One region of the Acidovorax sp. GW835-FHT14G06 genome, then DNA from elsewhere that is predicted to be linked to it. Evidence: riboswitches for the same ligand, from Rfam matches in the RefSeq annotation. Region 1 holds a riboswitch; the other holds the start of a gene.
What was found. Region 1 has a riboswitch for thiamine pyrophosphate ahead of thiC (phosphomethylpyrimidine synthase ThiC). Riboswitches for the same ligand answer to the same signal wherever they lie in the genome.
Positions count from the first base shown of each region.

Region 1 (3,405 bases):
TCTACCTATGGGCCGCCAACGTTCCCAGTGTGGCGCCCCGTCTGTGGTGCAGGCAAAACCTCTGCCGGTGCGGGGCGGTGTGCCAGAACCTAAAATACGCGGATGCTCCAGCAACGCACCCTCAAGACCCTGACCCGCGCCGTAGGCGTGGGTCTGCACAGCGGCCAGCGGGTCGAGTTGACTCTGCGGCCCGCACAGCCGGACACAGGCATCGTGTTCCGGCGGGTGGATCTGCCACAGCCGGTGGACATTCCCATCCGTGCCGAGGCCGTGACGGATACGCGGCTGGCATCCACCATTGCGGTGGGTAATGCCAAGGTGCACACGGTGGAGCACCTGATGTCGGCCTGTGCCGGACTGGGCATCGACAATCTCTATGTGGACATCACGGCCGAAGAGGTCCCCATTCTCGATGGGTCTTCGGCTTCGTTCGTGTTCCTGCTGCAAAGCGCTGGGGTGGAACTGCAGAACGCACCAAAGCGTTTCATCCGCGTCACCCGGCCGGTGGAGGTGCGCGAGGGCGAAGGCGCCAATGCCAAGTGGGCGCGCCTTACGCCTTACCACGGCTACAAGCTCAGTTTTGAAATCGACTTTGACCACCCGGCCGTGGACTCCACCGGTCAGCGCGTGGAGTTTGACCTGGGGCAAGGCAACTACAGCCGCGACATTGCCCGCGCCCGCACCTTCGGTTTCACCCGCGATGTGGAAATGATGCGCTCCAACGGCCTGGCGCTGGGTGGCGGCCTGGACAACGCCATCGTGATGGACGACTACAAGGTGCTCAACAGCGACGGTCTGCGCTATGACGACGAGTTCGTGAAGCACAAGATCCTCGATGCGATGGGGGACCTGTACCTCATCGGCAAACCGCTGCTGGCCGCGTACAGCGCGTTCCGTTCGGGCCACGCCATGAACAACCTGTTGCTGCGCGAGCTGCTGGCCCAGCGCGACGCCTGGGAGGTGGTCACGTTCGAGGACGAGCGCCAGGCACCCACCGGTTTTGCGCAGCCTGCGCGCGCCTGGTAGGGCCCGCCCGCCATGTTGATCTTTCGCTGGCTGGCCATGCTGCTGCTCCTGGCGGCTGCCGTGTCGTTTGCGTTTTATGCAGGCACGGGCCAGCCGCGCTACAAGCGCTTGGGGCTCGTCATCCTCAAGTGGACGGTGATTGCTGCTGTGTTCTTCTTCGCGGTGCTCCTCATCGGCCGACTGGCCTGAGAAGGTGTGAGCGAACCCGCCATGCCCGCTCATCCCGCCAAAACACACCCGTTCGTCGTTACAAATGCTCGCCATAGCCCGAGCTATGGCTGCGCTTTGCGCCTAGATCGGGCGCGTTTTGGCGGCCTGCTCGGGCACGCCGGATTCATTCACACCTTCTGACCGCACGGGCTCTGCCGCCCCGTTTTTCTCTGGCCTATACTCGCGCCTGCTCCGGGGTGTGCTGATGCGCTGAGATGCAAGAGTCCTGAAGGAATTCAGGCAAGCTTGCGAACCCGACGAACTTGATCCGGTTCATACCGGCGGAAGAAGAGCCGACCTCCTTGTCCCCGTGCCCGCAGTCCCTGTGGGCACGCCTTGCCTCAGGCGCTGCCGCACCTGAGGGGCGCACAGGTCCATTCCGGAGCAGAACCCACCGCCCCGGAACCAGGAGACCTGCCCCATGAACGCCCCCGACCCCCTTGCCAAGCTGGCCACACCCGAGAAGTTCGCCGAGCTGCTCGCGAGCACGCGCGAGCCCTTCCCCGCATCGCACAAGGCCTATATCCCCGGCCAACTGCACACCGACCTGCGCGTACCGGTGCGCGACATTGCGCTGACCAACGGCGAACTGGTCAGCGTGTACGACACCTCCGGCCCCTACACCGACCCGAATGCGACCATTGATGTGCGCAAAGGCTTGGCCAGCGTGCGCGGTGGCTGGATCACCGGCCGGGGCGATGTGGAGCACTACGAAGGCCGCGCGCCCTTGGCGCTGGACGACGGCCAAAAGAGCGAAGACGCCACCCGCCTCGCCCAGCTGCGCGCCGAGGCCGCCGCCCTGCAGCGCAAGCCCCTGCGCGCCAAGGCCGGTGCCAACGTCACGCAGATGCACTACGCCAAGAAGGGCATCGTCACGCCCGAGATGGAGTACGTGGCCATCCGTGAAAACGGCAAGCGTGAGTGGATGGAGCAGTACATGGCCGATGCAGGCCGCGAGAAGCGCCTGATGGGCAACCCCATGGGCGCCAGCATCCCGCGCATCATCACGCCTGAGTTTGTGCGCGACGAGGTGGCCCGGGGCCGCGCCATCATCCCCGCCAACATCAACCACCCCGAGGTGGAGCCGATGGCGATTGGCCGCAACTTCCTGGTCAAGATCAACGCCAACATCGGTAACTCGGCCGTCACGTCGAGCATCGAAGAAGAAGTGGAAAAGCTGGTGTGGGCCATCCGCTGGGGCGCCGACAACGTGATGGACCTTTCGACCGGCAAGAACATCCACACCACGCGCGACTGGATCGTGCGCAACTCGCCCGTGCCGATTGGCACCGTGCCCATCTACCAGGCGCTCGAGAAAGTGGGCGGCGTGGCCGAAGACCTGACCTGGGCGATCTTCCGCGACACGCTGATCGAGCAGGCCGAGCAGGGCGTGGACTACTTCACCATCCACGCGGGCGTGCGCCTGGCCTACATCCACCTCACGGCGCAGCGCCGCACGGGCATCGTCTCGCGCGGCGGCTCCATCATGGCCAAGTGGTGCATGGCGCACCACCGTGAGAGCTTCCTGTACGAGCATTTCGAGGACATCTGCGACATCATGAAGGCGTACGACGTGTCGTTCAGCCTGGGCGATGGCCTGCGCCCCGGCTGCGCGTCCGATGCCAACGACGAGGCGCAGTTTGCCGAGCTGCACACGCTGGGCGAGCTGACCCAGGTGGCCTGGAAGCACGACGTGCAGACCATGATCGAAGGCCCGGGCCATGTGCCCATGCACATGATCCAGGCCAACATGACCGAGCAGCTCAAGACCTGCCACGAAGCCCCGTTCTACACACTGGGCCCGCTGACCATCGACATCGCCCCCGGCTACGACCACATTGCTTCGGCCATCGGCGCGGCCATGATCGGCTGGATGGGCACGGCCATGCTGTGCTACGTGACGCCCAAGGAGCACCTGGGACTGCCCGACCGCGACGACGTGAAGCAGGGGATCATTGCGTACAAGATCGCCGCCCACGCGGCCGATGTGGCCAAGGGCCACCCGGGCGCGCGCTCGCGTGACGATGCGTTGAGCCAGGCACGCTTCGATTTCCGCTGGCAGGACCAGTTCAACCTGGGCCTGGACCCCGAAACGGCCAAGGAATACCACGATGAAACGCTGCCGAAGGACTCGGCCAAGGTGGCGCATTTCTGCTCGATGTGCGGTCC
Region 1 is NZ_JBXAGA010000005.1:41,130-44,534, reverse strand. Features, by position in the region: gene lpxC (UDP-3-O-acyl-N-acetylglucosamine deacetylase) at 103-1,026, shown strand; gene AC1Q64_RS09625 (hypothetical protein) at 1,039-1,215, shown strand; TPP riboswitch at 1,420-1,543, shown strand; gene thiC (phosphomethylpyrimidine synthase ThiC) at 1,685-3,405, shown strand, end outside.

Region 2 (3,405 bases), on a different contig from region 1:
AACATCAACACGCTGGCCGAAGAGGCCGCCACGCAACTCGACCCCAACGCCATTGGCCATGTGGACCTGCTGCTGCAAGAAGCGATTCCCGCCGCAGCATTCAGCCAGGCCCGCGTCCTGGGATCTCTGATTCTGGTGGACACCGCTAGCCACAAAACGGCCGGTGCCGTGCTTGTGAACTGATCCCCATCAACACCTGAACGCCCTGACACCCCTCCTGAGAGAGGGGCCCTCTCCCCCAAGGCCGGTGAAAGCTTCTAAAATCGAGGGTTTTCACCGACCCACACAACTCCTGTCATGACCCACGTCGTTTCCGAAAACTGCATCAAGTGCAAGTACACCGATTGTGTGGACGTGTGCCCCGTGGACTGCTTCCGCGAAGGCCCGAACATGCTTGTCATCGACCCCGATGAATGCATCGACTGCGCCGTCTGCATCCCCGAATGCCCGGCCAACGCCATCTTTGCCGAAGAAGACCTGCCGGCCGACCAGATTGCTTTCATCAAGCTCAACGCCGACCTGGCCTTTGCCGACGGCTGGAAGAGCATCACCAAGCGCAAGCCCGCGCTGCCCGACGCCGACGAATGGAACGGCAAGCCGGGCAAGGTCAACGAACTAGTCAAGTGACCCCCCTGAGTCGCTTCGCGCCATCCCCCAAGGGGGACGCCACCAGTGGCCTGGCAAAGCCAGTTCCACGGTGGCACAGTTCTTTGGCAGCGCCAGTTTCGGGCGCTGCGCGCGTGGCTTGGGCATGATTCAAGAAACCGACGCCGTAGTCATCGGCGCGGGTCCCGTGGGCCTGTTCCAGGTCTTCCAGCTGGGACTGCAAGGCATCACCGCCCACCTCATCGACGCCCTGCCCCATGCGGGCGGCCAGTGCGTCGAGCTGTACGGCGACAAACCCATCTACGACATTCCGGGCATCCCGGTGTGCACCGGGCGGGAACTGGCAGACCTGCTGCTCAAGCAGATTACGCCGTTCAAGACCCAGTGGCACCTGAACACGCTGGTATCCGCACTGACGGTACACGCCGACGGGCGCCTGCTGATCGAAACCTCGCAGGGAGCACAACTGCTGGCCCGCAGCGTGTTCATTGCCGCAGGCGTAGGCGCCTTTGTGCCGCGCACGCTCAAGGTGGAAGGCATTGAGCGTTTTGTGGGCACCCAGGTCCACTACCAGGCCCTGCCCACCACTGCAGATGTGACCGGGCGCCATGTGGTCGTGCACGGCGGGGACGAGCCTGCTGTGGCCCGTGCCGTGGAACTGGCCGAACAGGGACAAGCCGCTCGCGTCAGCCTGCTGCACCGCCGCGACGTGTTCCAGGCCCCCGACACCCTGCTGCAGCGCCTGCAGCAATTGCGTGACGCTGGGCGCATCCACGTGGAGGCAGCGCAGATCACCGGCATCGTGACAGACGGCAACCGGCTGAGCGCCTTGCAGGTGGTGAACGCCGATGGCAGCAGCCGCGCCCTGGCGCTGGACCTGCTGGTCGCTGTGCTGGGCATTTCGCCGCGCCTCGGGCCCATTGCGGACTGGGGTTTGGCCATGGACCGCAAACAGCTGGTGGTGGACACGGAAGCCTTCCGCACCAGCGTGCCCGGCATATACGCCGTGGGCGACATCAACACCTACCCCGGCAAACGCAAGCTCATCCTGTGCGGCTTCCACGAAGCCACGCTGGCCGCCTTTGGTGCGGCCGAGGCGCTCAAGGGCGATAAGGTGGCGCTGCAGTACACCACCACCAGCCCGCGCCTGCACCAGTTGCTGGGCGTACTGCCTGCCGCAGCGGCCTGACCGGGCGCGCAGGCACACCACTACAATCCGCAGCGCACTGCTTTTCGCAAGTGCTACCGCTAGGGGTGTCGAAACTGGTCTGCCAGCATCGACTGAGAGAGTCCCTTTGAACCTGATTGAGATCATCCTCGCGCAGGGAAGCAAGTCCGCAACGGCACGACCCTGAAGACGTAAGGGTGCACCGGCGGGCGGCCCCTGCTCTGTGTCTGCTTACGGAGCCATTTCATGTCCTCATTGCCTGCCACGCACGCCACCAACGAAGCGCTGGCCCCTGTCTCCCCTGACCGCCGTGTCTTCCAGTGGCACGACCACGCCTCACTCTGGTTCAGCCTGGGTGTGGGCCTGCTGGTCATGCAGGTGGGCGCCTACCTGATGCCTGCACTGGGCACCCAGAAGGCACTGATTGCCATCGTCGCGGGCTCCATCGTGGGCGCGGGCCTTCTGGGCTGGGTGGCCAAGCTGGGCTGCGACAGCGGCCTGGCCAGTGCGGGCCTGATGCATGCTGTCTATGGCCGCACATTTGCCAGCCTGCCCATCATCCTGAACATCGTGCAGCTGGTGGGCTGGGGCACGTTCGAGCTGGTGGTGATGCGCGACGCTACGGTGGCCATCGGCCAGCAGTCGGGCAGCATGGCTGGCGCGCACTGGCCCGTGCTGGCCACGCTGCTGTGGGGCGGCGTGGTGATGCTGCTCATCAGCGGATCGATGGTACAGCTGGTGCGCAAGCTGATTGCTCGCGTGGCGCTGCCGCTGGTGGTGCTGTCGCTGCTGTGGCTGTCGTGGCAGTTCTTGTCGCTGGCACAAACGCAAGGTTTTGAAGCCCTGTGGACGCGCAAGGGCGAAGGCGGCATGGGCGTGCTGCCCGCGCTGGACCTGGTGATCGCCATGCCGATCTCGTGGCTGCCCCTGGTGGCCGACTACGCGCGCCATGGCAAGAATGGCGGCTCCGCATTGCGTGGCACCTGGCTGGGCTATGCGCTGGCCAACATGTGGTGCTACACGCTGGGCGTGTTGGTGGCGCTGACCTTGCCCAGCAAGGACTTGGTGCAGGCGCTGCTGCTTGCGCAAGGCGGGCTGATCGCGCTCTCGCTGATCTTGATCGACGAGGTGGACAACGCCTATGGCGACACCTATTCGGGCGCCGTGTCGGCCCACAGCCTGTTGCCACGCTGGGGCGTGCGCGCCTGGGGCCTGCTGGTGGCCGCGCTGTGCACGGGGCTGGCCCTTGTGCTGCCCATGCACAGCCTGGAGCCATTTTTGCTGCTGCTCAGCTCGGTGTTCGTGCCACTGTTTGGCGTGATCCTGGGCCGACTGGCGTTTGGCGCCGATGCTGCCGCGCTGCTGGCCACGGCGCGCAAGATCAACGGTGTACCCGTGGCGATCTGGCTGGCAGGTATTGCGGTCTACCACTTGGCGCCCAAGGTGCTGCCCGATGCAGGATCTGCCCTGCCAGCGCTGGTGTTCAGCTTTGCGCTGGCATGGGCCACACGGCCTCGCGCCCGGTGAACTGTCAAAACACTATCAAAAAATGAGCATTCAGCGCTTGATTGACTAGCGCTTGAGCCCCAAAACAGCCCAAACCGCCGGCAAGAGCACCCGCTGCGCCACAG
Region 2 is NZ_JBXAGA010000001.1:308,408-311,812, forward strand. Features, by position in the region: gene AC1Q64_RS01380 (sulfate adenylyltransferase subunit 1) at 1-183, shown strand, start outside; gene fdxA (ferredoxin FdxA) at 298-627, shown strand; gene AC1Q64_RS01390 (NAD(P)/FAD-dependent oxidoreductase) at 752-1,795, shown strand; TPP riboswitch at 1,847-1,951, shown strand; gene AC1Q64_RS01395 (purine-cytosine permease family protein) at 2,021-3,301, shown strand; gene thiD (bifunctional hydroxymethylpyrimidine kinase/phosphomethylpyrimidine kinase) at 3,347-3,405, opposite strand, start outside.
Region 2: linked by a shared signal. The riboswitch ahead of AC1Q64_RS01395 (purine-cytosine permease family protein) and the one ahead of thiC (phosphomethylpyrimidine synthase ThiC) in region 1 are both predicted to bind thiamine pyrophosphate.